Regions from separate parts of the Streptomyces sp. TE5632 genome, predicted to be linked through region 2. Evidence: predicted binding sites of a transcription regulator. Region 2 holds the regulator's gene; the other holds the start of a gene.

The links. The regulator HrcA, encoded in region 2, represses chaperone genes, less so after heat shock. The targets are predictions, from matches to a motif close to TTNGCACTCNGNNNNNCNGAGTGCNAA.
Region 1: the regulator HrcA is predicted to act here: its motif matches at 4,649-4,675, upstream of groES (co-chaperone GroES).

What each region holds. Positions count from the first base shown of each region.
Region 1 is NZ_JBSSEA010000003.1:3,306,955-3,321,389, reverse strand. It holds gene ACVW19_RS20495 (GlsB/YeaQ/YmgE family stress response membrane protein) at 732-1,010, shown strand; gene ACVW19_RS20490 (hypothetical protein) at 1,319-2,026, shown strand; gene ACVW19_RS20485 (hypothetical protein) at 2,093-2,374, shown strand; gene groL (chaperonin GroEL) at 2,450-4,075, opposite strand; gene groES (co-chaperone GroES) at 4,193-4,501, opposite strand; gene ACVW19_RS20470 (polysaccharide deacetylase family protein) at 4,782-5,549, opposite strand; gene ACVW19_RS20465 (polysaccharide deacetylase family protein) at 5,549-6,436, opposite strand; gene ACVW19_RS20460 (class I SAM-dependent methyltransferase) at 6,594-7,829, shown strand; gene ACVW19_RS20455 (Uma2 family endonuclease) at 7,868-8,500, opposite strand; gene ACVW19_RS20450 (LacI family DNA-binding transcriptional regulator) at 8,632-9,723, opposite strand; gene ACVW19_RS20445 (hypothetical protein) at 9,906-10,097, opposite strand; gene ACVW19_RS20440 (VCBS repeat-containing protein) at 10,166-11,704, opposite strand; gene ACVW19_RS20435 (hypothetical protein) at 12,083-12,367, opposite strand; gene tsaD (tRNA (adenosine(37)-N6)-threonylcarbamoyltransferase complex transferase subunit TsaD) at 12,364-13,503, opposite strand; gene ACVW19_RS20425 (GNAT family N-acetyltransferase) at 13,496-14,098, opposite strand; gene tsaB (tRNA (adenosine(37)-N6)-threonylcarbamoyltransferase complex dimerization subunit type 1 TsaB) at 14,095-14,435, opposite strand, start outside.
Region 2 is NZ_JBSSEA010000003.1:1,172,720-1,187,154, reverse strand. It holds gene ACVW19_RS10640 (DUF3097 domain-containing protein) at 1-159, opposite strand, end outside; gene ACVW19_RS10635 (MBL fold metallo-hydrolase) at 203-934, opposite strand; gene hrcA (heat-inducible transcriptional repressor HrcA) at 1,103-2,119, shown strand; gene dnaJ (molecular chaperone DnaJ) at 2,119-3,258, shown strand; gene ACVW19_RS10620 (nitronate monooxygenase) at 3,531-4,604, shown strand; gene ACVW19_RS10615 (16S rRNA (uracil(1498)-N(3))-methyltransferase) at 4,601-5,341, shown strand; gene ACVW19_RS10610 (hypothetical protein) at 5,379-5,759, opposite strand; gene ACVW19_RS10605 (hypothetical protein) at 5,831-6,376, shown strand; gene ACVW19_RS10600 (S41 family peptidase) at 6,422-9,667, shown strand; gene ACVW19_RS10595 (hypothetical protein) at 9,673-9,837, shown strand; gene ACVW19_RS10590 (histidine triad nucleotide-binding protein) at 9,887-10,240, shown strand; gene ACVW19_RS10585 (ribonuclease Z) at 10,253-11,158, shown strand; gene ACVW19_RS10580 (adenosine deaminase) at 11,179-12,171, shown strand; gene ACVW19_RS10575 (glucarate dehydratase family protein) at 12,387-13,739, shown strand; gene ACVW19_RS10570 (carbohydrate kinase family protein) at 13,905-14,435, shown strand, end outside.

The DNA.
Region 1 (14,435 bases), 2.1 Mb from region 2:
CGGCGTCTCCACAGACCTGAGAGGAGCTCGGGAACCTGATGACGGTTCCGGGTTTCCGGCTGGTCGTGGCGAGACAGCGGGATCGCCTCTTCGGCTACGTCCACGGTCATCCGCTCCCCGTCGACCACGGCTGGTCGCGCGACTTCGTCCACCCGCTCCCCGCCGTCCCGGTACGGGAATGGCCGGGCCGGACCTTCGCCGTCGTCAGCCTGGAGGTCCTCCCCGAACGGCGTGGCCGTGGCACGGGGGAGGCGCCCGGTGGAGGAGCTCCTGCACGACCGCGAGGAGCAGCGCGCGGTCCTCTCGGTGCGACCCACCGCCCTCGCCACGCAGAGCGTCTACCGGCACTGGAGGTGGAGGGAGGTCGGCGGGAAGGGTCCTCTGGCCGGCGTCACACCGCCCTACTGGGACGTCCACGTCCGCGAACTGGGCGTTCCGCACCGGTGGTCGAGCCGACCCCCTCCGGGGTGCGTTCCGGGGCGGTCGCCGGCGGGGCCCTCGGTCCGCCGATGCCTAGGTGGTCGGGACGTGGGAGAAGAGCTGATGCCGTGGGCGAAGTGAGCCGGTTCGACGATCACGAACACCACTTCGCGAACAAGGTCACCGGCAGCTGCTCGGAACCCGGCTCGGGGAGGGGCGGGCAGAGTTGCGGTCCGAAGAACAGGTTTGTTCGGGCGCGGACGGTACAGACGAGGAACTGACACGGTCTTCACGACAGGACGGAGACAACAATGGGCATCATCGCGTGGATCGTCATCGGCCTGCTCGCCGGCGCCATAGCCAAGTTCATCATGCCGGGCAAGGACCCCGGCGGCATCATCATCACCATGCTCATCGGCATCGCCGGCGGTCTGCTCGGCGGCTGGCTCGGCAAGGTGATCTTCGGCGTCGACTCCATCGACGGGTTCTTCGAGCTCTCCACCTGGATCGCCGCGATCGTCGGCTCCCTCATCCTGCTCGCTCTGTACCGCCTCATCACCGGCAGCCGGCACTCCCACCGCCACGCCTGACCCCCTGATGGCGCCTCTGGACGGCTCCCCCCTGGTTCGCAGGACGGGAGCCGTCGGGCGTGTACGGACCGGGCGCCGGAACGGCCGGTTCGGAGGGCGTGGAGAAGTGCCGCCATCACCGATGCGGGAAGAGCCGTGCCGCGCCCACAGGCCCACATGCCGAGCACGCTCCGGACCCGTGCACAACCGCTGTCGGCAACTCGCGTACAGAGCCACCTCCAGTGATGTGAGGACGGCAGCCTGGGTTCCCAAAGGGCTGCCAGAAACGGGGAGTTCGGGTCGGCAGGGGCCAGTGTCACGATGACGCCATGAGACCTTCCCGTGGATCGCTGAACCTCATGGTCTTCGGCCTGCTCCTCGTTCTCCTCTCCGTCGGTCTGTTCGCCGCCGTACCGGGCGCGCTGGCGAAGCAACATGAGTACGCCTCCGCACCCGCCTGCCCGGACGGCACCCGCTCCGACTCGTGCACAACGGCCGTCCCGGCGACCGTCACGAGGACGGACGACGAACCCCAGGGCAGGAGTGTCCGGCACTGGGTCCTCGTCACCGAGCAGGGCTCGGGCATGGTGCGGCGCATACGTATGGCCGGGAACAAGCCGGTGTTCGACGCGGTACGCGCCGGTGACTCGGTGACGCTGACCTACTGGAGGGACGCGGTCCGCACCGTGCGGTTCGGCACCGCTTCCCAGGAGACCCACGCGTCACCGTCCGAGGACTGGCGGCTGCCCACGGCCTTCGGTCTGCTGGCACTGCCCTTCGGACTCGGCCTGCTCCTGGCCGGCCTGTGGCTCCGTTTCCCCTCCGCCCGGCGCCCCGCCCCCTCATGGCCCGGCATGGGAATCGTGGCGGGCGCCTTCCTGAGCTGCGTCGGCTTCCCCGTGGCCATGCTCAGCGGCGGGCTGGGACAGACCCTGTTGTTCACAGCGCTCGGCTTTCCGCCGGTCGCGCTCCTGGCCGCCCTCTACGTCCGGAGGATGCGCCGCCGGACCACCGAGCCGGTGCCCACGGTGACTTAGTCGTCGCCGAGCCGTGCCCGAAGGAACACGCCAGCGGGTTCGGGGAAGAGAGCCGGGTCGTCGCTGGTGCAGGCGACCGGCCTCCTGTTGGTCCCCGACGAGATGGGGTCCCTCCAGCGGCTGCGCGACGACGTGACCCCGCAGTCGTGGCGGGCGGCGGTTTCGGACGCCGGGACGGGTCTGCCCCTGCCCGAGGTGGACCCGCAGGCCGTGCGCGGGCTGAAGTTCGCCGAGGCGCTGCCCGCACGGCTCGCGGAGGCCACCCTCGCCGCACGGCTGGGGGACACCGACGGGGCGCGGGCGGCACTGGCGGAGCCGGTCCGGTTCCTGCTGCGGCAGGACGGCTGACCGCACGGGGAAGGCCCCCGCTCCGGACCGGATTTGCGTCCGGGGCGGAACGGGGGCCTTCTACGAGCGGGATGCTCAGTGGGCGTGGCCGTGGCCGTGACCACCGGCGGCCGGCTCCTCCTCTTCCTTCTTCTCGACGACCAGGGTCTCGGTCGTGAGCAGCAGGGAGGCGATGGAGGCGGCGTTCTCCAGGGCGGAGCGGGTGACCTTGACCGGGTCGATGACGCCGGCCTTGATCAGGTCGCCGTACTCGTCGGTGGCGGCGTTGTAACCGCTGCCCTTCTCCAGCTCGGCGACCTTGGAGACGATGACGTAGCCCTCGAGGCCGGCGTTCTCGGCGATCCAGCGCAGCGGCTCGACGGCGGCGCGGCGGACGACCGCGACACCGGTGGCCTCGTCGCCGGTCTTGTCGAGGTTGCCCTCGAGGACCTTGACGGCGTGGACGAGCGCGGAACCACCACCGGAGACGATGCCCTCCTCGACCGCGGCGCGGGTCGCGGAGATGGCGTCCTCCAGACGGTGCTTCTTCTCCTTCAGCTCCACCTCGGTGGCGGCGCCGACCTTGATGACGCACACGCCGCCGGCCAGCTTCGCGAGGCGCTCCTGGAGCTTCTCGCGGTCCCAGTCGGAGTCGGTGGTCTCGATCTCGGCCTTGATCTGGCCGACGCGACCGGTCACGTCCTCCTTCTTGCCGGCACCGTCGACGATCGTGGTGTCGTCCTTGGTGACGGTGACGCGGCGGGCGGAGCCCAGCACGTCCAGGCCGACCTGGTCGAGCTTGAGGCCGACCTCCTCGGAGACGACCGTGGCGCCGGTGAGGACGGCCATGTCCTGCAGCATCGCCTTGCGGCGGTCGCCGAAGCCGGGGGCCTTGACCGCGACGGCGTTGAACGTGCCGCGGATCTTGTTGACGACCAGGGTCGACAGGGCCTCGCCCTCGACGTCCTCGGCGATGATCAGCAGCGGCTTGGAGGCGTTGGCCTGGATGACCTTCTCCAGCAGCGGCAGCAGCTCGGCGATGGAGCCGACCTTGCCCTGCGTGATGAGGATGTACGGGTCGTCCAGGACGGCTTCCATGCGCTCCTGGTCCGTCACGAAGTACGGCGACAGGTAGCCCTTGTCGAAGGCCATGCCCTCGGTGAAGTCCAGCTCCAGACCGAAGGTGTTGGACTCCTCGACGGTGATGACACCGTCCTTGCCGACCTTGTCCATCGCCTCGGCGATGAGCTCGCCGACCTGCTGGTCCTGGGCGGACAGCCCGGCGACGGCGGCGATGTCGGCCTTGTCGTCGATCGGGCGGGCCGAGGCGAGCAGGTCCTCGGAGACCGCGGCGACGGCGGCGTCGATGCCCTTCTTCAGGGCGGCCGGGGAGGCGCCGGCGGCGACGTTGCGCAGGCCCTCGCGGACCAGGGCCTGGGCCAGCACGGTCGCGGTGGTCGTACCGTCACCCGCGATGTCGTTGGTCTTGGTCGCCACCTCCTTGACCAGCTGGGCACCGAGGTTCTCGTACGGGTCCTCGACCTCGACCTCGCGGGCGATCGTGACACCGTCGTTGGTGATGGTGGGGGCGCCGAACTTCTTGTCGATGACGACGTTGCGGCCCTTGGGGCCGATCGTCACCTTCACCGTGTCGGCAAGCTTGTTGACGCCGCGCTCAAGGGCGCGACGGGCGTCCTCGTCGAACTTCAGGATCTTCGCCATGGCAGCGGGAGCCCTCTCGGAAATCAGGGGTGAAAAAACACTGCGCCCCGGGCCCCCGGCTCAGTAAGCGTGTCGGGACCAGGGGCGCAGTTCGGAGCAAATGTGCTACGAGGTGACTTACTTCTCGATGATCGCGAGAACGTCGCGGGCCGAGAGAACGAGGTACTCCTCGTTGTTGTACTTCACCTCGGTGCCGCCGTACTTGCTGTAGAGCACGACGTCGCCGACCTTCACGTCGAGTTCGACGCGCTTGCCGTCCTCGATGCGGCCCGGACCGATGGCCAGGACAACGCCCTCCTGGGGCTTCTCCTTGGCGGTGTCCGGAATGACCAGGCCCGAAGCCGTGGTCTGCTCGGCGTCGAGCGGCTGGACCACGATGCGGTCCTCGAGCGGCTTGATGGCAACCTTGGAGCTGGCGGTCGTCACGATCCGACCTCCCCCTTCGGAGATCTCACGGGGTTAACTGTCTGAGGTGGCGACCAGGTCGATCCGTCGTCGCGGGTGCCGGACCTGCCCGTCGCGTGTGTTGGCACTCTCCAGGGGGGAGTGCCAGACCCGAGACTATGACCGCGATTAGCACTCGGTCAAGCGGAGTGCCAATTTCCTGCGGCGCGTCGGCGCTGAAACGCGTTGTTCGTACGGGTGTGCGCAGCCGTCCGGTGCCCCGACGGCCACCCCTGGGGGCGCCCCCGGACGGGCAGGGTGCTCACCGGTGCCGGACGTAGTCCTCCAGCCTCCCGACCCTCAACCCCTGCTCCTCCAGCTCGCGCAGCAGACGTGCCGTCCGTTCCGCCAGGGTCAGGGGCGGGGTCTCGCCGGCGGGGACGGAGATGATGTCGCCGGGGCCCAGGCGGCGGGCGCCTCGGGTGTACGTGAGGGTGCCGTCGCCCTCCAGCGTCACCCGCCAGAGCACGACCGCCGCGATGCCGCAGTCGGCGGCGGCGCGGAGGGTCGTGGCGTCGTACGTGCCGTAGGGCGGGCGGAAGAGGTGGGGGCGGATGCCGAAGCGGGACCGGAGCTTGCGCTGCTGGCCGCAGATCTCGGCGCGCTGACCGGCGTAGGGCAGGCCGCGCAGGGCGGGGTGGTCGAGGGTGTGGTTCTGCAGGCTCGCACCGACCGAACGCAGGCGGGCGAAGTGGCCGTAGCCCGGCCCCACCACACTGTCCGTGAGGAACATGCTGACGGGAAGGCGGCGTTGCCGTACGAGGTCGATGAAACGGGGGTCGCGTTCGGCGCCGTCGTCGTAGGTCAGGAAGACGACCGCGTCCCGGGTCGGGACCCGGTCCACGACGGGCGGGACGCGGTCGGGTGACTGGCCCGCTCCGTCCCCCGCGCCCCCGGTGCCCCCACCCCCTCGGCCGGCGGGGCCCGCGACCGGCCGCCCGGCCGACGGGCCGCAACCCACCAGCACCGCCAACGCCGCCAGCACCGCCAGCACTGCCGGGAGGACCGCCACGGCCGCCCCCCGCCGGATCACAGGTAGTCCTCCAGGCGCCCCACCGCGTACCCCTCGGCCGTGACCTTGTCCAGGAAGCGGCGGATCATGTCGGGCATGGTGCCCTTCCACTCGTTCCGGCCCCGGAAGTGGGTGAGGACGATGTCGCCGGGGCGCAGTTTCCCGTCCCCCTCGCGGTAGTCCCAGCGGTCGACGAAGACCTCCTCGTTCCACAGCGGGACGTACTCGACGCCGCAGGACTTGGCCGCGCGCAGGGTGTTCTTGTCATAGGTGCCGAACGGCGGGCGGAACAGGACGGGGCGGTGGCCGTACCGCTCCTCGAGGACGTCCTGCATGCCGCAGATCTCGCGCTTCTGGCGGGCGTAGGACAGGCCGCGCAGGGGCGGGTGGCTCAGGGTGTGGTTGTTCAGGCCGACGCCCCGGTCCTGCATCTCCTCGAAGTAGCCGTAGTCCTCCCTGATGACGTAGTCACTGAGGAAGGCGGTGTACGGGATCTTCAGCTCGCTCATCATGCGCAGGAACGCCGGGTCCTTCTCGGCGCCGTCGTCGATGGTGAGGAAGACGACCTTCTCGTCCGTGGGGACGGTGGTGAAGACCGGGGGGAGGTCCAGTCGCCGGTGGCCGTCGACCTCGAAACCCTCACGGGTGGTGATCCTCGGCTTCTTCCCGGGCGCCGGCGGAGCGGCCCGGGGCACCTCCTCGAGCCCCCAGCGTTTCGCGGCGGCCGCGCGCGCGGCGTACGCGGCACGCGGTTCGGCGGCGTGGGGGCCGTGCTCACGGGCCGGGGGCGCGGCGAGGGGCCGCCGACCGCCCTCGGCCGGGTCCGGGGCGGTGGAGTCCTTTCCGCAGCCCGCGGCCAGGGGGGCGAGGGCTGCGAGGGTGAGTACGGCAACACCTGCCCGCACACACCACCGTGACTGACTTTTATCGTTTTGTCCTACTACTCGCATGGAGCCGGATCCTCGCAGTCCACCGCCCCGGAGCCGGCCCGACACCGCGGCCGGCCGCACACCGTCCACCGACTGGCCCACAGCCGGCCCGCACCTGACCCACAATGGGCCGGTGAACGACCGCACCCCCCTCTCCGCCTCGCCCCTCGCCCCGCTCCTCACCCCCGAGGGCCGCGCCCTGCTCGAGGAGGTGCGCGACACCGATCCGGCGCGAGAACTCGCCGTCGCGACCCGGCTGCGCCGCGAGCATCCGGCGGAACTGGTCTCGGCGGCGCTCGGCCAGGCGCGCCTGCGGCAGCGGGCGGTGGCGAAGTTCGGGGCCCAGGACGCCGCGCGCATGTTCTTCACGCCGAACGGGGTCGAGCAGTCGACCCGGGCGAGCGTGGCGGCGTACCGGGCGCGGCGGCTGAAGGAGTCGGGCGTGACCTCGGTGGCCGACCTGTGCTGCGGGATCGGCGGGGACGCGATCGCGCTGGCCCGCGCCGGGATCCGGGTGCTGGCGGTGGACCGGGACCCGCTCACCGCGGCGGCGGCCCGCGCGAACGCGGACGAGCTGGGCCTGGCCGGGCTGATCGAGGTGCGGGAGGCCGACGTCACGGAGGTGGACCCGGCCGGTTACGACGCCGTCTTCGTCGATCCGGCCCGGCGTGGCGGCCGCGGTCGCGTCTTCGATCCCGAGGCCTACTCACCCCCGCTGTCCTGGGCGATCGAGGCGGCCCGCAGGGCACCCCGCGCCGCCGCGCTGAAGATCGCACCGGGCATCCCGCACGAGGCCGTCCCCGCCGACGCGGAGGCCGAGTGGATCTCGGACGGCGGGGAGGTGAAGGAGGCGGTGCTGTGGTTCGGCGACGGGCGGACCGCTGCCGCCGGGGCGGAGGACGCGACCCCGGCCACCCCAGCGATCCGGGCGACCCTGCTGCCCGGCCCGCACACGCTCCTCTCCCGCGGACTGCCGGACCCCGAAGTGCGCCCGCCCGGCCGGTACCTGTACGAGCCCGACGGCGCCGTCATCCGCGCCCATCTCGTCGCCGAGGTCGCCGAACAGCTCGACGGCGGGCTCATCGACCCGACCATCGCCTACGTCACCGCCGACGAGCACCGCCCCACCCCGTACGCCACCGCCTACGCGATCACCGACCGGCTCCCCTTCAATGTCAAGAAGCTGAAGGCACTGCTGCGTGAGCGCCGCATCGGCACACTGACCGTCAAGAAGCGCGGATCGGCGGTGGAACCGGAGGAACTCCGCCGCAAGGCCCTGCCCAAACCCCACGGCCCCGAGTCCGTCACGGTCTTCCTCACCCGCGTCGCGGGCGCCCCGACGATGCTGCTGGGGCACCCGGTGCGGTGAGGCCCGCGGGCGGCCCGGTGAGGCCCCGCGGGGTCGGCTCAGGACCCGACGATCGCCTTGCCGACGGCGAAGCCCTTGGCCGGCCCCTCCGGGATCACCGCGTCGGTGCCGTAGGGGACACGGTGCTCGTCGGCGTACTTGGCCTTCTTGGGATCGGGGGACGTCAGGACGAGCACGGCTCCCTCGTCGTCGAAGTCGTCGACGATCACGTGCACCGGAATCCCGGCGCGGGCGTACTCCCGGCGCTTGCGGACGCGGTCGCGCTGGAGGTTCCGGTGGCCGGGCGAGGTGACCTCGACGACCATCCCGACCCCGGCGGCGTCCACACCGAGACCGTCCTCGTCGGGGATCTCGTCGAGATCGAGGGGGGCCACGAACAGGTCGGGCACCCAGGCCTTCTGACGGTGGATGACGTTGACGTCCTGGAGGGCCGCGTAACCGCTCTCCCCCAGGTGGGCGTCCAGCACGCGGCGGAGACGGTTGACGAGCACGCCATGACGACGACGACCGGTGGGCGACACCTCGATGGACCCTTCGATGATCTCGGCCCGGTAGCCCTCGGGGAGATCCATGGCCTTCCACGCCTGCCACAGGACCTCGTCCAGGTCGGAACCCGGCTCGGAAACAGGCTTGTACGCCACTGGGGCCACCTCTTCTGCGAGAGCGGTCATCGAGAAGCACCTCCTCCTTCAAGTGTGGGCGCGGGCGCCACTGCGGCACAAGCGACACCGCGACGCTACGGCCACGAAGAGCCTCCACCCGCCGTCACCGCCACCGTTCAGCCGATCGGGTGATCAAGTGATCACGGCCCCGCGAGCCTCCCGCCCGCCGCGGCACCGGCGCGCCCGGCCGGCGGCGCTCCCGTGCTGCTGCGCACCACCAGGCTCGTGGCCAGTTCCACCCGGGTCGCGGCCGCCGCGCCCTCGCCCTTGCCCAGGTCGAGGACCAGCCTGGCCGCCGCCTCGGCCATCTCGGTCAGCGGCTGCCGTACGGTCGTCAGCGGCGGCCCCACCCAACGGGCCACCGGCAGATCGTCGAACCCGACCACGCTCAGATCCTCGGGAATCCGCAGGCCCAGCTCACGCGCGGCCTCGTAGAGACCGAGCGCCTGGAGGTCGTTGCCGGCGAAGACCGCCGTGGGCCGGTCCTCGCGGCGCAGCAGGGCGAGGCCCTGGCGGTAACCGGTCTCGTGGTGGAAGTCGCCGGGCATGATCAGCCCGGGGTCCACCGGAAGCCCGCCGGTCTCCAGCGCCGCCCGGTAGCCGTCGAGGCGGGCACGGCTGCACATCATCCGCGAGGGGCCGCTGATCGCCCCGATCCTGGTGTGCCCCAGCTCGACCAGATGCCGGGTGGCGGCGAGACCGCCCTGCCAGTTGGTCGCGCCGATGGAGGGCACGTCGGTGCCCGGGTCGCCGGCCGGGTCCATCACCACGAACGGGATGGACCGGCTGGTCAGCAGCGCCCGCCCGGACTCGTCGAGGCCGGACAGGACGAGGATCACCCCGTGCGGACGGCGCGCGGCGACCTGGTCGGCCCAGGTGCGCCCCGGCGTGAGCCGCCCCGCGCTCTCGGAGAGCACGACGCTCAGTCCGGCGTCCCTGGCCACGTTCTCCACGCCCCGGATGACCTCCATCGCCCAGGCGCTCTCCAGCTCGTGGAAGACCAGGTCGATCAGCGGCGAGCGGGTGGCCTCGGCGCGTCGGCGCCGGTAGCCGTGGGCGCGCAGCAGTTCCTCGACCCGGCTGCGGGTGGCGGGGGCGACATCGGCACGCCCGTTCAGCACCTTCGAAACAGTCGGCGCGGAGACACCGGCCTCGCGGGCGATCTCGGCGAGGGTCGCAGTCTGCGCGCTGCGCCCTCGCGTCCGGTTTTCAGCGGGCTGCGAGGAAGTCATGGCGGCGATCGTATCCCCGCATGCCTTCCTGACGACCCCCTTACCTCTCCCCCGAGCCTAAAACATTCGCGACAACAACCGAAAGGTTCGATATCGGGACTGCAACCATCCACCGCCACCGTCCACGCCCACGTCCGCCTCCACCTCCGCCTCCGCCCGGCGACCTGGGCGAGGTCCTCGGTCTACTGGACCCGCGCGTACGTCCCGGCGGATGTCTTCGCCGGGGTGGCGGACGCCGTGCGCACCGCGTCCCGGACGTCCCCGTCCGCACCGGCGCCGGGCGGCACGGTGGCACCGGTCACCAGCAACACGGTGAGCGCGCCGACGACGGTCGCGGTGCGGCGCGTACGGCGCCGCGGCCGTGTCTCGATCACGTTCCCGTCCTCGGCTCTCCCGGGTGCGCCGGTTCCGGTCGGCACCGGCCTCTCACCTCGTCGCGCGGTCACCGGACCACCGCCCCGAAGGCGCGTCCGCCGGCGGGTACGCCGTCCTGGCCGGGGCGCACGGTGGCCACCGTGTCCGGCCCGCCGGAGAGCAGGCTCGTCCACAGGACGCCGTAGACGCCCCGCTCACCCTCCGGCCCGTACGGCACGCCCACGTGGAGCCGTCCCCGGTCGGCCCACAGGCTGGTGCCCAGGTACTCCTGCGCTCCCGGCTGCCCGGGCAGTCCGAGCTGGCCCTTCTCCAGCCAGACGTCCCCGTTGCCCGGTTCGCCGACCATCGGGAAGATCTGTACGCCGCCCGCGTCCCGGGCCCCGGCGGCCTCGATGTCCTCGCCGGGGATGCCCACGGCCAGCAGGACGGTCTGGGCCGTGCCGACCGAGCCGGGCGCGGTGTTCACGGCGGTGAGGTGCTGTCCGAAGTGGTCGCCGTCCTCACCGACGCCGGCGATGCCGGCATGGGACTGGTTGATGTCGGCCATCTGGGTCACGTCGCCGGAGGCGGTGACCCGCAGCGTGATGACCCGCCCGGCGTCCTCGCCGGTCGTGAGGTCCTCGCCGGGGATGCCCACGGCGAACAGCGTCTCGTTGGCGGACGAGGCCCCCGAGGGGCGGTACGGGACGGCGGCGAGCGTCGCGGCCAACTGGTCGCCGGTCTCGGCCACGCCGTTGATCCCGGGGGCGTCCTGATGGATGCCGGCCACCGGGGTGGGGATACCGCCGGAGTTGAGCGTGTGCTTGAGGATCTGCACGCCGCCGGAGAAGGTGAGGTCCCCGATGGCCTCGCCCGGGTTCCCGACCGCTATGTGGTTCGGCGAGGCGGCCACCGCGTAGCCGAACCGGTCGTTCTCCTCCGCGTCCCCGGACACACCGGCGGTGTTCTGGGTGAACCCGGCGTTCGTGCTGCCGCGCAGGTAGTGGGCCATACCGCTGTCCACGACGGTGCCGACGTCCTCGCCCGGCACGCCGATCACCAGGTACGGCTCTCCGGAGGAGGTCGCTCCGGCGGCCACGGCGTGGCCGAACCAGTCGCCGGCCTCCGCGGCGGTGCTTCCGATGTTGCCCCCGCCACTGCCCTGGAGGTATTCGAGCACCGCGGGCCCGGTGACCAGACCGCCGGGCGCCCCGTACAGGATCTGGACGAGACCGGCGTCGGCCTTGTCCTCGATGTCCTCGTAGGGGATTCCGACGACCAGATCGGTGCAGCCGTCCTTGTTGTGGTCGAAGGTCGCCATGGAGTGGCCGTAGCGGTCCCCCTTCTCGGCCACGCCCGGTATCCCCGGCGTGTCCTGGGAGATCGAGGCCGCGCCCTTGCCGCCGCCGTAGACGATGTGGACCACTCCGGCCTCGGCCAGGCCGGAGACGGCGGCCTCCGGGTCCGCGATCGCGGTGTCCCGTATCCCGTCGCCGTTGAAGTCCGTCTCCTGGCCAGCGGTGCATCCGGCCGCGGCCGCCGACGTTGCGGTGAAAGGTGACACGCCGCCCGGCAGCGACACCGCAGCCACCAGAGCCAGTCCGATCATGCCCGTGCGTGCGCGCACACCAGTCCCCCACCCCTCGTGAAGATCATTTGAAGCACATGAAACCGCGGTGATCTTTTCGGGGGTGTATGTAACAGTCAAGTACCTGACAAAGGATGGCCGAAAATGACCGTCAAACGGCCTTGGCGCTGGTGGGCTCTCGTTTCCAATTGCCGCCGGTCCTCCGCGGAACTCAGTTCGACAGTCACCGCCAGTGATCTCAGACGGGCAGCGGGGCGTACCAGGGGGCCGGAGTCAGCGCGCCCCCGGGTTCGGAATAGACCACTCGCCCCCACGTCGGTGCTCCCGTAAGGTGCGCGGGTCGTCGTGACAGAGAGACGGTTCGGAACATGGCACCCAGGGGAAGGGTGAACTCCTTCACCGGGACGGTGAATTCAATCAATCGACCGTGAAGTCCGGGGAGCAGTCCGCCGCCACCGACTCGAAGCGCCAGCGGTGCACCGGGCGGGTGACCAGGTCCCCGTCCGGCTCGGGTAGTTCGGGGAGGTCGGCGTCGTACGGGGCGTCCCACCAGGTGATGACCAGGACGCGGTCCTGCGGGGCGCGGAAGGTCTCCCGGCGCAGGGGCGGATCGCCGTCGAACTCCTGGGCCCGCGCCCAGGTCAGCAGGTCCTCGCCCCGGTCGGGCACCGCCCGCGCCTCCCACATCAACGCGACGGTCATGAGTACAGGTTCTCCTTGCTGACCTCATGAACGTGATCGTGACCGTGGTCGTGGTCGTGGTCATGGCTTCGGCTGTGGCTGCGGGTGTGGGCCTCGCCGGGGACGTGGGGTTCCGTCACCGGGAGGGACGAGTCGGCGGACAGGTCCCAGTCGGAGGCGGCCCGGCCCCGGGCGACCATCTCCGCGCCCAGGGCGGCCACCATCGCACCGTTGTCCGTGCACAGCTTGGGGCGCGGCACGCGCAGCCGGATGCCGGCCGCCTCGCAGCGCTCCTGGGCCAGCGCCCGCAGCCGGGAGTTGGCGGCCACTCCACCGCCGATCATCAGATGGTCGACGCCCTCGTCCTTGCAGGCGCGTACGGCCTTGCGGGTGAGCACGTCCACGACCGCCTCCTGGAAGGACGCCGACACGTCACGCACCGGGACCTCCTCCCCCGCCGCCCGCTTGGCCTCGATCCAGCGGGCCACGGCCGTCTTGAGGCCGGAGAAGGAGAAGTCGTACGCCGGGTCGCGCGGACCGGTGAGCCCGCGCGGGAACGCGATCGCGCTCGGGTCCCCCTCGCGCGCGTACCGGTCGATGACCGGGCCGCCGGGGAAGCCGAGGTTCAGCACGCGCGCGACCTTGTCGAAGGCCTCGCCCGCCGCGTCGTCGATGGTGGCGCCCATGGGGCGGACGTCGGAGGTGATGTCCGAGGACAGCAGCAGCGAGGAGTGCCCGCCGGACACCAGCAGCGCCATCGTCGGCTCGGGCAGCGGCCCGTGCTCCAGCTGGTCGACGCAGATGTGCGAGGCGAGGTGGTTGACGCCGTAGAGGGGCTTGCCGAGGGCGTAGGCGTACGCCTTGGCCGCCGAGACGCCGACGAGGAGCGCGCCGGCGAGGCCCGGACCGGCGGTGACGGCAATGCCGTCCAGGTCCCGGGCGCTCACCCCCGCCTCCTTCAGCGCGCGGCCGATCGTCGGCACCATCGCCTCGAGGTGCGCCCGGGAGGCGACCTCCGGGACGACTCCGCCGAAGCGGGCGTGCTCGTCGACGCTGGAGGCGACGGCGTCGGCCAGCAGGGTGGTGCCCCGGACGACTCCGACACCGGTCTCGTCGCAGGAGGTCTCGATCCCCAGCACCAGGGGTTCGTCAGCCATGGGTCTCGGTTCCTTCTACGCCGTTCACGGGGTTCGTCGGGTTCGTCGGGTTCACAGAGGTCGCCGGGTCGGTCAGCCGCATCATCAGGGCGTCCACGTTCCCCGGCTGGTAGTAGCCCTTCCTGACCCCGATGGTCTCGAAGCCGAAGCGCTCGTACAGCTTCTGGGCACGGACGTTGTCGATCCGGCACTCCAGGAACACCTCGGCGCACTCGAACGCGGTCGCCGCCCGCAGCAGTTCCGTCAGCAGCCGCGAACCGAGGCCGGTGCCCCAGTGGTCCCGGGTGACGGCGATGGTCTGGACGTCGGCCACCCCGGCGGCATCCCCGCCGAAGGCTCCGTCACCGCCGGACGCCCCGTCACCGTCGGGCTGCGCACCCGCGGCGGTGAGCCCCGCGTATCCGACGAGGCGGTCGCCCTCCTCGGCGACCACATACCTGCGGGTCGCGGCGGGCCCGCGCGCATGGGCCAGCTCGGACCAGAACATCCCCCGTGACCAGGCGTCCTCGGGGAACAGTTCGCGCTCCACCCGGAGCACGGGTTCGATGTCCCACCAGCGCATCTCACGCAGTACGGCGTTCTCGGGTCCTGTCACTTGGGGGTGACCACCTTGTAGTTCTTGGGGACCTGGGCATCGGGTCGCCGCAGATACAGCGGCCTGGGCGCGGGCAGTTCCTCCCCCGCCGCCAGCCGCTCGGCGGCCAGCCGGGCGAGGGCGGCGGCCGACACGTGCTCCGGCTCGTGCGCCCTGGGGAAGGTGTCGGGGTACAGCAGCGCACCCGCGCCGACCGCGGGCAGCCCCGCGACCTGCCCGGCGATGTCGGCGGGGCGGTCGACGGCGGGATCGGTGAGGCGGGTGCGGGAGTCGGCGTAGCGCGCCCAGTAGACCTCCTTGCGGCGGGCGTCGGTCGCCACGACGAAGGGACCCTCCA
Region 2 (14,435 bases):
GCGGTCCTCCAGGGTCACCGTGCCCGCCTCGCAGCGGATCACCGCGCCGCAGAATCCGCTGCCGGGCTCCTCCACCACCAGACCGGGCTCGGCCGGAACCTCGGGGACGGGCCGGGACTTCTTCCACCCAGGGGTCAGGTCAGGGGAGTACTGGCGCATTCTGATGACGATAGGAGAACCGGGCCCCCGTTCGGCCGAAGGGTCAGCCCGACACGCCGAAACGAGCCGCGAGGGCGTCGCGTTGGGCCCGTACGAACGCCGCGTCCACCACCGCTCCGTGACCGGGCACGTACACCGCGTCCTCGCCGCCCAGGGCGAGCAGCCGGTCCAGGGCGGCCGGCCACCGCGACGGGACGGCGTCGGGGCCGGCCTGCGGATCGCCGGACTCCTCCACCAGGTCGCCGCAGAAGACCACCTCCGGGTCGCCGGGCACCAGCACCGCCAGATCGTGGGCGGTGTGCCCGGGCCCCACGTTCGCGAGGAGCGCCTGCCGTCCGCCGCCCAGGTCGAGCGTCCACTCGCCGGACACCGTGTGCCGGGGGCGGACCAGTGTCAGCGCGTCCACGGCCTCCTCCGCCGCCCGCGCGTCCAGACCCTCGCGCTCCGCGTCCGCGCGCAGCTCCTCGCGTCCCCGCGCCAGCACCGTGTCCAGGCCCACCGCGCCGAACACCTCCGCGCCCGCGAACACCGCCGCCCCCAGCACATGGTCGAAATGGGGGTGGGTGAGCGCGAGATGTGTCACACGCCCACCGGCGAGCGCCTGCGCCCGTGCCCGCAACCGGGCGCCCTCGCCCAGGCTCGAACCGGCGTCCACGAGCAGCGCCGCACCCGCTCCGACGACGAGCCCCGCCGTGCAGTCCCACACCGGCAACCGGCACCGGCCCACTCCCGGCGCCAGCCGTTCCCACCCCGACTCTTCCCAACTCACCGTCATACCGCGACGCTAACCGCCCACGGCTCCCCGGTGCGACGGCCCGGTACCGGCCTTGCCCGGGGTGTACCCACCGGCCGTACACTGGGCGGGGAAGTCTGGCACTCGCGTGCGAAGAGTGCCAGGACATTCAGGGAACGGACCGGCGAAAGGCTTCTGGAGGTGTGCGCCATGCTCAGTGAACGCAGGCTCCAGGTGTTGCGCGCCATCGTTCAGGACTACGTCGGAACCGAGGAGCCCGTCGGCTCCAAGGCCCTCACCGAGCGGCACAACCTGGGCGTCTCCCCGGCCACCGTGCGCAACGACATGGCGGCCCTGGAGGACGAGGGGTTCATCGCCCAGCCGCACACCAGCGCCGGGCGCATCCCCACCGACAAGGGCTACCGGCTCTTCGTGGACAAGCTCGCCGGCGTCAAGCCGATGACCGCGCCCGAGCGGCGCGCCATCCAGAACTTCCTCGAGGGCGCCGTCGACCTGGACGACGTCGTGGCCCGCACGGTGCGGCTGCTCGCGCAGCTGACCCGGCAGGTCGCCGTCGTGCAGTACCCGTCGCTGACCCGCTCGACCGTGCGGCACGTGGAGCTGCTCCCGATGGCGCCCGCGCGCGCCATGCTGGTGCTGATCACGGACACCGGGCGGGTCGAGCAGCGCATGATCGACTGTCCGGCGCCCCTCGGCGAGGCGACCCTGGGGGATCTGCGGGCGCGGCTCAACAGCCGTGTCGCGGGCCGCCGTTTCACCGATGTACCGTCTCTCGTCGAGGATCTCCCCGAGGCCTTCGACCCCGAGGAGCGCGGTACGGTCTCGACCGTGCTCTCCACCCTCCTGGAGACGCTCGTCGAGGACAACGAGGAGCGGCTGATGATCGGCGGTACCGCCAATCTGACCCGCTTCGGACATGACTTTCCCCTTGTGATCCGGCCCGTACTGGAGGCGCTCGAGGAGCAGGTCGTGCTTCTCAAGCTGCTGGGTGAGGCGAAGGATCCGGGCGTGACCGTGCGTATCGGTCATGAGAACGCCCACGAGGGACTCAACTCCACCTCAGTGGTGTCGGTGGGCTACGGTTCGGGCGGCGAGGCTGTTGCCAAGCTCGGCGTGGTCGGTCCGACCCGCATGGATTACCCAGGAACGATGGGAGCGGTACGCGCAGTGGCACGGTACGTCGGACAGATCCTGGCGGAGTCGTAGTGGCCACGGACTACTACGCCGTACTCGGCGTGCGCCGCGACGCTTCGCAGGAGGAGATCAAGAAGGCCTTCCGGCGGCTCGCCCGCGAGCTGCATCCGGACGTCAACCCGGATCCGAAGACCCAGGAGCGGTTCAAGGAGATCAACGCCGCCTACGAGGTGCTGTCGGACCCGCAGAAGAAGCAGGTCTACGACCTCGGCGGCGACCCGCTCCAGCAGGCCGGGGCCGGCGGCGGCGCGGGTGGCTTCGGCGCGGGCGGCTTCGGGAACTTCTCCGACATCATGGACGCGTTCTTCGGCACGGCGTCGCAGCGCGGTCCGCGCTCGCGCACCCGCCGCGGCCAGGACGCGATGATCCGGATCGAGGTCGAGCTGGACGAGGCCGCGTTCGGCACGACCAAGGACATCCAGGTCGACACGGCGATCGTGTGCACCACGTGCAGCGGTGAGGGCGCCGCGCCGGGAACCGCTGCGCAGACCTGTGACATGTGCCGCGGCCGCGGTGAGGTCTCGCAGGTCACCAGGTCCTTCCTGGGCCAGGTCATGACCTCGCGCCCCTGCCCGCAGTGCCAGGGCTTCGGCACCGTCGTCCCGAACCCGTGCCCGGAGTGCGCCGGCGACGGACGCGTCCGCTCCCGCCGCACCCTGACCGTGAAGATCCCGGCCGGTGTCGACAACGGCACCCGGATCCAGCTGGCCGGCGAGGGCGAGGTCGGCCCCGGCGGCGGTCCCGCCGGCGACCTGTACGTCGAGATCCACGAGCTGCCGCACAGCACCTTCCAGCGGCGCGGCGACGACCTGCACTGCACGGTCACCATCCCGATGACGGCGGCCGCCCTCGGCACCAAAGTGCCGCTGGAGACGCTGGACGGAATGGAGGAGGTCGACATCCGGCCCGGCACCCAGTCCGGCCAGTCGATCCCGCTGCACGGCCGGGGCGTCACGCATCTGCGCGGCGGCGGCCGGGGCGACCTCATCGTGCACGTCGAGGTGCAGACCCCGAGCAAGCTCGACCCCGAACAGGAACGCCTGCTGCGCGAACTCGCCAAGCTCCGCGGCGAGGAGCGCCCGCTGGGCCAGTTCCAGCCTGGGCAGCAGGGGCTGTTCTCCCGGTTGAAGGACGCCTTCAACGGGCGCTGACACGGACGTCGGTGGTTGTGCCGGGGGGTCCGGGGGTCGTCCCCCGGGTGGGTGCGGTCAGCCTGGGCAGCAGGGGCTGTTCTCCCGCTTGAAGGACGCCTTCAACGGGCGCTGACGGACGACACCGACGGTGCTGCGCGCGGGGGCCGGAAACGGCTCCCGCGGTGCCCCGGGAGCCGCCCTGAAGGTGCTCCGGACATGGCCTGTGCCCAGGGCAAGGGCCGATTAAGCCCCGATTCGGAGATGTCCGAAGGACGTGGCAACATGCCGTCATGTCCTTGGCGCTCACCGATCTCCTTCCGCACCCCGTCGTGCAGGCCCCCATGGCGGGCGGTGTCTCCGTGCCGCAGCTCGCCGCGGCCGTCTCCGAGGCGGGCGGGCTCGGTTTCCTGGCCGCCGGGTACAAGACCGCGGACGGGATGTACCAGGAGATCAAGCAGCTGCGCGGACTGACCGGCCACCCGTTCGGCGTCAACGTCTTCATGCCGCAACCCGAGACCCCCGACCCGGCCGCCGTCGGCGTCTACGCCCACCAGCTGGCCGGTGAGGCCTCCTGGTACGAGACCGAGCTCGGCGACCCCGACAGCGGCCGCGACGACGGCTACGACGCCAAACTCGCCGTACTGCTCGACAACCCGGTGCCGGTGGTGTCGTTCCACTTCGGTGTGCCGACCCGTGAGGTCCTGGACTCCCTGCGCCGCGTCGGCACGTTCACCCTGGCCACCGCCACCACCGCCGAGGAGGCGCGGGCCGTGGAGCGGGCGGGCGCCGACGCGGTGATCGCGCAGGGCGTCGAGGCCGGCGGCCACCAGGGCACCCACCGGGACCTCCCGGAGAACGACGGCTCCGGCATCGGACTGCTGTCCCTGGTCGCCGAAGTGCGGGAGACGGTGGGCATCCCGATCATCGCCGCCGGCGGCATCATGCGCGGCAGCCAGATCGCCGCGGTGCTCGCGGCCGGCGCCTGGGCGGCCCAGCTCGGCACCGCCTTCGCCGCCACCCACGAGTCCGGCGCGCACGCCCTGCACAAGCAGGCGCTGACCAACCCCCTCTACGCCCGCACCGAACTGACCCGCGCCTTCTCGGGACGCCCGGCCCGCGGCCTGGTCAACCGGTTCCTGCGCGAACACGGCCCGTACGCGCCCGCCGCCTACCCGGACGTCCACCATCTCGCCGCGCCGCTGCGCAGGGCCGCCGCCAAGGCGGGGGACGCGCAGGGCATGGCACTGTGGGCGGGACAGGGCCACCGGATGGCCCGGGAGCTGCCCGCCGGGCAGCTGGTGGAGGTGCTGGTCGCCGAACTCGCCGCCGCCCGGACGGTGTTGTCGGCGGGGGGTGCCGGATGACCGCGCCGGTCTTCGTGGTGGAGCACTTCGACACGGACGGTTCCGGACACCATGTGCTCGACGGCCCCGAGGGGCGGCACGCCGTCTCCGTGAAGCGGCTGCGGGCCGGTGAGAACGTCGTTCTCACCGACGGCGCCGGCCGCAGGGCCGAGGGCGAGGTGACCGGCACCGAGGGCAAGGACCGGCTGATCGTGCGCCTCGGGGACGTAGTCGAGGAGCCCGTGGAGTCGCCCCGGCTCACCGTCGTCCAGGCGCTGCCCAAGGGCGACCGGGGCGAGCTGGCCGTGGAGACGATGACCGAGGTCGGCGTCGACGCGATCGTGCCGTGGTCCGCGGCGCGCTGCATCACGCAGTGGAAGGGCGAGCGCGGACTGAAGTCCCTCGCCAAATGGCGGGCGACGGCCCGGGAGGCCGGCAAGCAGTCCCGCCGGGCGCGCTTCCCGGAGGTCGCGGACGCGGCGACGACCAAGCAGGTTGCCTCACTTCTCGCCGAAGCCGACTTCGCCGCCGTGCTCCACGAGAGCGGCACCGAACCCCTCGCGACCGCCGAACTCCCCGGCTCCGGCAGCATCGTGCTGGTCGTCGGCCCCGAAGGCGGGGTCTCGCCGGAGGAGTTGACGCTCTTCGCGCAGGCCGGAGCCACGCCCTACCGCCTGGGCCGCAGCGTCCTGCGCACCTCCACCGCGGGCACCGCCGCCACGGCCGTCCTGCTGGCCCGCACGGGCCGCTGGTCCTGACGGCCCCGTTCGCCGTCAGCCGCGGGGCCGCCGACCGTCAGCCGTCCGCCGCGCGGGCGGCGGCGACCGCCGGGAACAGTTCCCAGCCGTCCGGATCCGCGGCCCCGGTGAGCAGCCCGCGCCGGGCCGCCTCGTAGACGAAGGCCCGTACGACACCGGGCTCGTGCAGGTTGAGCGCCGGATGCCCGCCGAGGGCCACGGCCCCGGAATGCAGGAAGCCGTCGGGGACGAGACGCCCCTCGCCGCCCCGGAACACCAGGTGGGCCGTTGCCGTCGCCCCCTCCCGGGTCAGCGTGAGCACCTCCTGGCAGGGCCCGTCGGTACGGTGCCGATGACGCACCGACCACAGGTGGGCGACCGTTTCGCCCGCGGTGGTCCCGTCCACGACGAGTCTTCTGGGCCGGCGTCCGCTGCGCATCGCTCCACGGTAGTGAGGAGTGGCCGTATGCGCCCTACCGTCACGCGTGGGGCGGTGGCAGGCTGCCGGGCATGGGGGCATTGAGGTGGGTTCGGGGCGGGACGCGGTGGCGGCGGGCGGTGCCGGCCGTCGGGTTCGTCGTGGTCGTCGTGGGCGGGGCCGTGGCGTGCGAGCCGGGTTCGGCCGGCACGGCGGCGGTGGCGTACACGACCGACGAGACGGTCACCCGGGAGCTCAACCGGCAGAAAGCCGGGGTGCGTTGGCTCAGCTGCACCGCCTCCTACGGGAACCAGGACGGCGCGCCGTCGCGGTCCGCGAGCGAGGACACCGTGGCCACCGTGGACTGCGACGGGGAGACCGAGGACGGCAAGGAGATCACCGTCACCGGGAAGATCACCCATGCCGTCGACGGCGCCTGTGTGCGCGGGGACATCACCGCGAAAGTGGACGGCAAGCAGTGGTTCCGGGTCGACGGCCTGGGCGACTGCGACGCCACCAGCCCGCCCGCCGTGGGCGAGCCCACGAACCGCGGCCCGCGGCCCACCGTCACCGTGACGGTCACCACGACCGTGTGGTGCGAGCAGTACCCGTCCTGTCGCCCCGTCGAGGGCAAGTGATCCAAACCTCTGTCCAGGCCGACCCCGCGTGCGTAGGGTGATCGAGTGACACAGTCTGCATCGGTCGCCCCCGCCGCGTATCTCCGGTTCCCGCATCCGCACGGCGAGTTGGTCGCCTTCACCGCCGAGGACGACGTGTGGCTCGCCCCGCTCGACGGCGGCCGGGCCTGGCGGGTGAGCGCCGACAACGTGCCGGTGACGCTCCCCCGTATCTCGCCCGACGGAACCACCGTCGCCTGGACCTCCACCCGTGACGGTGCTCCCGAGGTGCACATCGCGCCCGTCGAGGGCGGCCCCGGCCGACGTCTGACGTACTGGGGGAGCGGGAAGACCCAGGTGCGCGGCTGGACCCCGGACGGGAAGGTCCTCGCACTCAGCACCGAGGGCCAGGCCAGTCTGCGCCGCACCTGGGCCCGCGCGATCCCCCTCGACGGCGGACCCGCCACCACCCTGCCGTACGGCCCCGTCGGCGACGTCGCCCACGGGCCGCGCACGGTCCTGCTGTCCGCGACGATGGGCCGCGAGGCCGCCTCGTGGAAGCGCTACCGGGGCGGCACGGCGGGCAAGCTGTGGATCGAGCAGAACCCCCGGGACACCGGCGACGGCGCGGGCAACACTGCTGACGGCCCGGGGGAGTTCGTCCGGCTGCACGGCGACCTCGACGGGAACATCGAGTACCCGCTGTGGGTGCGTGACAGGCTTGCCTTCCTTTCTGACCACGAGGGCACCGGTGCGCTGTACTCCTCCCTCGCCGACGGGTCCGACCTGCGCCGGCACACCCCCCTCGGGGGTTTCTACGCCCGGCACGCCGCCACCGACGGCACCCGCGTCGTGTACTCCTGCGCCGGTGAACTGTGGATCCTCGACGACCTGGACGGGGCCGAGCCGCGTCGGCTCGACATCCGGCTCGGCGGGCAGCGCGTCGACCTCCAGCCGTTCCCGGTGAACGCCGCCCGCTGGTTCGGTTCCGCCTCCCCCGACCACACCGCGCGCGGCAGCGCCGTCTGCGTGCGCGGCACCGTCCACTGGGTCACCCACCGCGCCGGCCCCGCCCGCGCGCTCGCCGCCACCCCCGGCGTACGGGCCCGCCGCCCGCGCACCTTCCGCGCGGACGGCGAGGAATGGGTGGTGTGGGTGACGGACGCCGACGGCGACGACGCCCTGGAGTTCGCCCCCGCCACCGGCCTCGCCCCCGGAGCGACCCCGCGCCGGATCGCCGCCGGACAGCTCGGCCGCGTCCTGGGCCTCGCCATGGCCCCCGACGGCAGCCGCGCCGCGGTCGCCTCGCACGACGGCCGTCTCCTGCTCGTCGAGCGGGAGACCGGCGAGGTCCGCGAGGTCGACCGCAGCGAGCACGGCGACGTCTCCGGGCTGACCTTCTCGCCCGACTCCGCCTGGCTCGCCTGGTCCCACCCCGGCCCCCGCCCGCTCAGCCAGCTGCGGCTCGCCGACACCACCGACCTGTCGGTCACCGAGGCGACCCCGCTGCGCTTCCAGGACTACGCGCCCGCGTTCACCCTCGACGGCAAGCACCTCGCCTTCCTGTCGACCCGCTCCTTCGACCCCGTCTACGACGAGTACGTCTTCGACCTCGCCTTCGTCGAGGGCGACCGCCCGCACCTGATCACCCTCGCCGCGACGACGCCGTCCCCGTTCGGCCCGCAGCGGCACGGCCGTCCCTTCGAGACGCCGGACCGGGACGAGACCCCCGACAGCGAGGGCACCCCGACCACCCGTATCGACCTCGAGGGGCTGGCCGACCGGATCGTGCCGTTCCCGGTCGAGGCCGCCCGCTACTCCAACCTGCGCGCCGCCAAGGACGGGGTGCTGTGGCTGCGGCACCCGGTGCGCGGCGTGCTCGGCGCCTCCAGGGCCACCCCCGACGACCCCGATCCCAAGACGGAGCTGGAGCGTTACGACCTCGCCCAGCAGCGCATCGAGCACCTTGCCGTGGACGCCGACCACTTCGAGGTCAGCGGCGACGGCAAGCGGGTGCTGCTGTGGACCGACGGGCGGCTGAAGGTCGTCCCCAGCGACCGGCGCGCGTCGAACGACGACGACAGCGACAGCAACATCACCGTCGACCTCGACCGGGTGCGCCAGTTCGTCGACCCGGCCGCCGAGTGGCGGCAGATGTTCGACGAGGCCGGCCGCATCATGCGGGACAACTACTGGCGGCCGGACATGAACGGCGTCGACTGGGACGGCGTCCTCGACCGCTACCGGCCCGTCCTCGACCGGCTCGCCACCCACGACGACCTGGTCGACCTCCTCTGGGAGGTGCAGGGCGAACTCGGCACCTCGCACGCCTACGTCACACCGAGCGGCGGCTACGGCGGCGGCGCCCGGCAGGGCCTGCTCGGCGCGGACATCTCCCGTCACGAAGACGGCAGTTGGCGCGTCGACCGGATCCTGCCCGCGGAGACCTCCGATCCGCAGGGCCGCTCCCCGCTGGCCGCGCCCGGCGTCGCGATCCGTACCGGTGACGCGATCGTCGCCGTGGCCGGACAGCCGGTCGACCCGGTGGCCGGACCGGCGCCGCTGCTGGTCGGCACCGCGGGCAAACCGGTCGAGCTGACCGTCTCCCCGGCCGGCGGCGGGGACCCGCGGCACGCGGTCGTCGTCCCCGTCGCCGACGAGGAGCCGCTGCGCTACCACGCCTGGGTCGCCGACCGGCGGGCCCACGTCCACGAACTGTCCGGCGGCCGGCTCGGCTACATCCACGTGCCCGACATGCAGGCCCCCGGCTGGGCCCAGATCCACCGCGACCTGCGGGTCGAGGTGACCCGCGAGGGCCTGGTCGTCGACGTCCGGGAGAACCGCGGCGGGCACACCTCCCAGCTCGTCGTCGAGAAGCTGGCCCGGCGGATCGTCGGCTGGGGCGTGCCGCGCGGCATGCGTCCGGACAGCTACCCGCAGGACGCGCCGCGCGGTCCCGTGGTCGCCGTCGCCAACGAGTTCTCCGGCTCCGACGGCGACATCGTCAACGCGGCGATCAAGGCGCTCGGCATCGGCCCGGTCGTCGGCACCCGCACCTGGGGCGGCGTCATCGGCATCGACAGCCGCTACCGGCTCGTCGACGGCACCCTCGTCACCCAGCCCAAGTACGCCTTCTGGCTGGAGGGGTACGGCTGGGGCGTGGAGAACCACGGCGTGGACCCGGACGTCGAGGTGGTGCAGCGCCCGCAGGACCACGCGGCGGGGCGGGACGTCCAACTGGACGAGGCGGTACGGCTGGCGCTGGCCGCGCTCGAGGAGACACCGGCGAAGACGCCGCCGACGCTGTCCTGACCGACGTGACCGACGTGACCGACGTGACCGACGTGACCGACGTGACCGACGTGACCGACGTGACCGAGCTGACGGAGGCGACCGATGCGGCCGAAGCAACCGAGGAAACCGAGACAACCGAAGAAGCCGAAGCGGCCGAGGTGACCGAAGCGTCCGGCGCGACGGTGTGACGGATACGATGCCGGGTAGGCGATCAACCCGGCGCGAGGAGGCACACCCATGGCAGGGGAACCGCAGGACGACTGCCTGTTCTGCAAGATCGTCGCAGGGCAGATCCCGGCGACGATCGTCCGGGAGACGGACACCACCGTCGCCTTCCGCGACATCAACCCGCAGGCGCCCACGCACGTCCTGGTGATCCCGAAGGCGCACCACAAGGACGCGGCGGCCCTGGCCGTGGCCGCTCCCCAGGTCGCGGCGGACATCCTGCGTGAGGCCCAGGCCGTCGCGGACCAGGAGCAGCTGGAGAGCCACCGCATCGTCTTCAACACCGGCAGCGGCGCCGGGCAGACCGTCTGGCACGCCCACGCCCACGTCCTGGGCGGCCGCGGTCTCCACTGGCCGCCCGGATAGGCAGTAGCTCTCTTGTCCGTACGCGAACTGGTGGTGCTCGGCACCGCCAGCCAGGTTCCCACCCGCCACCGCAACCACAACGGCTATCTGCTGCGCTGGGACGGTGAGGGCATCCTGTTCGACCCCGGCGAGGGCACCCAGCGCCAGATGCTGCGCGCCGGGGTCGCCGCGCACGACCTGAACCGGATCTGCGTCACCCACTTCCACGGCGACCACTCGCTCGGTCTCGCCGGAGTGATCCAGCGCATCAACCTCGACCGGGTGCCGCACCCGGTCACCGCCCACTACCCGGGCTCCGGGCAGCGCTTCTTCGACCGGCTGCGCTACGCCACCGCCTACCGTGAGACGGTCGGCATCACCGAGGCACCGGTCGGCGCCGACGGCCCGCTCGCCCGCACCGCCGGGTACACCCTGGAGGCGCGGAAGCTGTCGCACCCCGTGGAGTCGTACGGCTACCGGCTGGTCGAACCCGACGGGCGGCGGATGCTGCCCGACCGGCTCGCCGCGCACGGCATCAAGGGCCCGGACGTCGGCCGCATCCAGCGCGAGGGCACGCTCGACGGGGTCCCGCTGGAGGACGTGAGCGAGGTGCGGCGCGGCCAGCGGTTCGCGTTCGTCATGGACACCCGGCTCTGTGCGGGGGTGTACGCGTTGGCCGAGGACTGCGACCTGCTCGTCATCGAGTCCACGTTCCTCGACGAGGACGAGGAACTCGCCGTCGAGCACGGGCATCTGACGGCAGGTCAGGCGGCCCGGGTGGCGCGGGACGCGGGCGTGCGGCATCTGGTGCTCACCCACTTCAGCCAGCGCTACGGCGACCCGGAGGAGTTCGAACGGCAGGCGCGGGCCGCCGGGTACGAGGGGGAACTGACCGTGGCGCGCGATCTGCTGCGAGTACCGCTCCCCAAGCGCCGGTGAGATCGCCGTACGATATTTCGATGCCCGTACCCAAAGCCGAACTGCACCTTCACATCGAAGGCACCCTCGAGCCCGAGCTCGCCTTCGCCCTCGCCGCACGCAACGGCGTCGAACTGCCCTACGCCGACACCGGCGCCCTGCGCGAGGCGTACCGGTTCGAGGACCTCCAGTCGTTCCTGAACCTGTACTACGAACTCATGACGGTGCTGCGCACCGAGCGGGACTTCGAGGACCTCGCCGACGCCTACCTGGCCCGCGCCGCCGCCCAGGGTGTGCGGCACGCGGAGATCTTCTTCGACCCGCAGGCCCATCTGTCCCGGGGTGTCGCCATGGACACGGTGGTCGACGGGCTGTGGCGGGCCCTGGAACGCGGGGAGCGGACGCACGGCGTGTCGACCCGGCTGATCATGTGCTTCCTGCGGGACGAGTCCGCCGAGTCGGCCCTGGCGACCCTGGACGCAGCCAAGCCCCACCTGGACCGGATCACCGGTGTCGGCCTCGACTCGGCCGAGGTCGGACACCCGCCGGCGAAGTTCCGCGAGGTGTACGAGGCGGCCGCCGCGCTCGGACTGCGGCGGGTGGCGCACGCCGGTGAGGAGGGGCCGCCGGAGTACATCACCGAGGCGCTGGACGTCCTCGGCGTCGAACGGGTCGATCACGGACTGCGCTGCGTGGAGGACCCGGTGCTGGTGGAGCGGCTGGTGCGGGACCGCGTTCCGCTGACCCTGTGCCCGTTGTCCAACGTCCGGCTGCGCACCGTGGACACCCTCGCCGACCACCCGCTGCCCGCGATGCTCGACGCCGGCCTGCTGTGCACGGTGAACTCCGACGACCCGGCCTACTTCGGCGGCTACGCCGGGGACAACTTCGACGCGGTGCGCGACACGCTCGGTCTCGGCCCGGAGCGGCTGCGCGAACTGGCCCGCAACTCCTTCCTCGCCGCGTTCCTGGACGACGACGAGGAACGCCGGGCGCGCTACCTCGCCGAGGTGGAGGCCTACGTCTTCCCGTAGTTCGGCAGTTCTGGCAGCTCCCGCAGTTCCCATTGACGGCCCCTGTTCGCCTATTTAACCTCTGTTCCCATGCATGGGTGACGTTCGTATGGGGAGACGGCGCGGGTGGGTCTCGGTGCGGCAACGGGGACGGCGCCTCCCGCCCGCCGGCCCCGCCGACCGCAAGGCCCCCCGCCCGCCACCGGCCTGGACCTCGTAGGAGCTGCCCCGTGACCGTGCCGACCACCCGCGACCTGACCGTCACCGAGGTGCGGCTCACGCCGATCCTGGTCGCCGACCCGCCGCTGCTGAACACCCAGGGAGTGCACCAGCCGTACACGCCCCGGCTGATCGTCGAGATCGTCACGGCGGACGGGACCACCGGCGTGGGGGAGACCTACGGCGACACCAAGTACCTGGAACTCGCCCCTCCCTTCGCCGAGCAGCTGAAGGGACGCCAGGTCACGGATGTGAACGGCCTCTTCACGCTCCTGGACGAGGTCTCCGTGGCGGCCTCCCGGGTCGAGAACGCCGTCGACGTCGGCGGGCTGCGCGGTGTGCAGACCGCCGACAAGCTGCGGCTGTCCATCGCCTCCGCCTTCGAGGTCGCCTGCCTCGACGCCCTCGGCAAGGCGCTCGGACTGCCCGTGCACGCACTGCTCGGCGGCAAGGTCCGCGACGCCGTGGAGTACAGCGCGTACCTCTTCTACCGGTACGCCGACCACCCCGAGGGCGTCACCGCCGAGAAGGACGACTGGGGCGCCGCCCTGGACCCGGCCGGCGTCGTCGCGCAGGCCCGTGCCCTCAAGGAGCGGTACGGCTTCACCTCGTTCAAGCTCAAGGGCGGCGTCTTCCCGCCCGAGGAGGAGATCGCCGCAGTCCGCGCCCTCGCCGAGGCCTTTCCCGGCCACCCGCTGCGGCTCGACCCCAACGGCGCCTGGTCCGTCGAGACCTCGGTCCGGGTGGCCGAGGAGATCGGCGGGCTCCTGGAGTACCTGGAGGACCCGACGCTCGGCACCCCCGCCATGGCCGAGGTCGCCGCGCGGTTGAGAGGGGCGGCGCGAAGCGCCTCGGACAAGGGTGGGGGTGGGCGACGGGCGGGCGTGCCGCTCGCCACCAACATGTGCGTGACGACCTTCCCCGAGATCAAGGAGGCGTTCACCACGGACGCCGTCCAGGTCGTCCTCTCCGACCACCACTACTGGGGCGGACTGCGCAACACACTGCACCTCGCCGCCGTCTGCCGCACCTTCGGCGTGGGCGTCTCCATGCACTCCAACACCCACCTCGGCATCAGCCTCGCCGCGATGACCCACGTCGCGGCCACCGTGCCGAACCTGCACCACGCCTGCGACTCCCACTACCCCTGGCAGTCCGAGGACGTGCTCACCGAACGCCTCACCTTCGAGGACGGCACCGTGCGGGTGTCCGACGCCCCCGGCCTGGGCGTCACCCTCGACCACGACCGGCTCGCCGCCCTGCACCGGCGGTGGCTGGCGGACGACGGCGCGCTCCGCGACCGCGACGACGCGGCGGCCATGCGGGTCACCGACCCCGCGTGGGTCACCCCGACGGTGCCCCGCTGGTGAGCCGGTGAGGTGAGGCGCCCCCGAACGTGACGGCCGTGACGGGCGGCGGGTCGTCCGTGGGGTGGTGCACACTGGCCAGAACCGCACCAGGCCAGGGAGCGCATCGTGAAGGCGTCCACCACGTCATCCGGAGAGGGAATCGACGACAGCACCACGCGGGGCGTCATCAGCCACAGCGGGACCCCGGCGGGGGCGCACTGCGTGCCCCACGTCGACCCGCTCGCCGCGCTGCGCACACCCGACGACCCGCCCTGGGACGTCTACCTCACCGGCACCGTCTTCCTCGACATCATCTTCACCGGGCTCGACTCCGCCCCGGTGCGCGGGACCGAGTCCTGGGCGCGCGGGATGGGGTCGAGCCCCGGCGGCGTCGCCAACATGGCCACCGCCCTCGCCCGCCTCGGCCTGCGCACCTCCCTCGCGGCGGCCTTCGGCGACGACCACTACGGGGAGTACTGCTGGGACGCCCTGGAGCAGGGCGAGGCCATCGACCTCTCCGCGTCGCGCACCGTGCCCGGCTGGCACTCCCCGGTCACCGTCTCCATGGCCTACGAGGGGGAGCGCACCATGGTCACCCATGGCCACGAACCGCCCCCGGAGGAGCCCTCCCACCGGCCGGCCTCCACCAGCGGCAAGCGGCTCCCGCCCGGCGCGGACCTGTCGCCCTGCCCGCCCCGCGCGCGGGGAGCGGTCGCC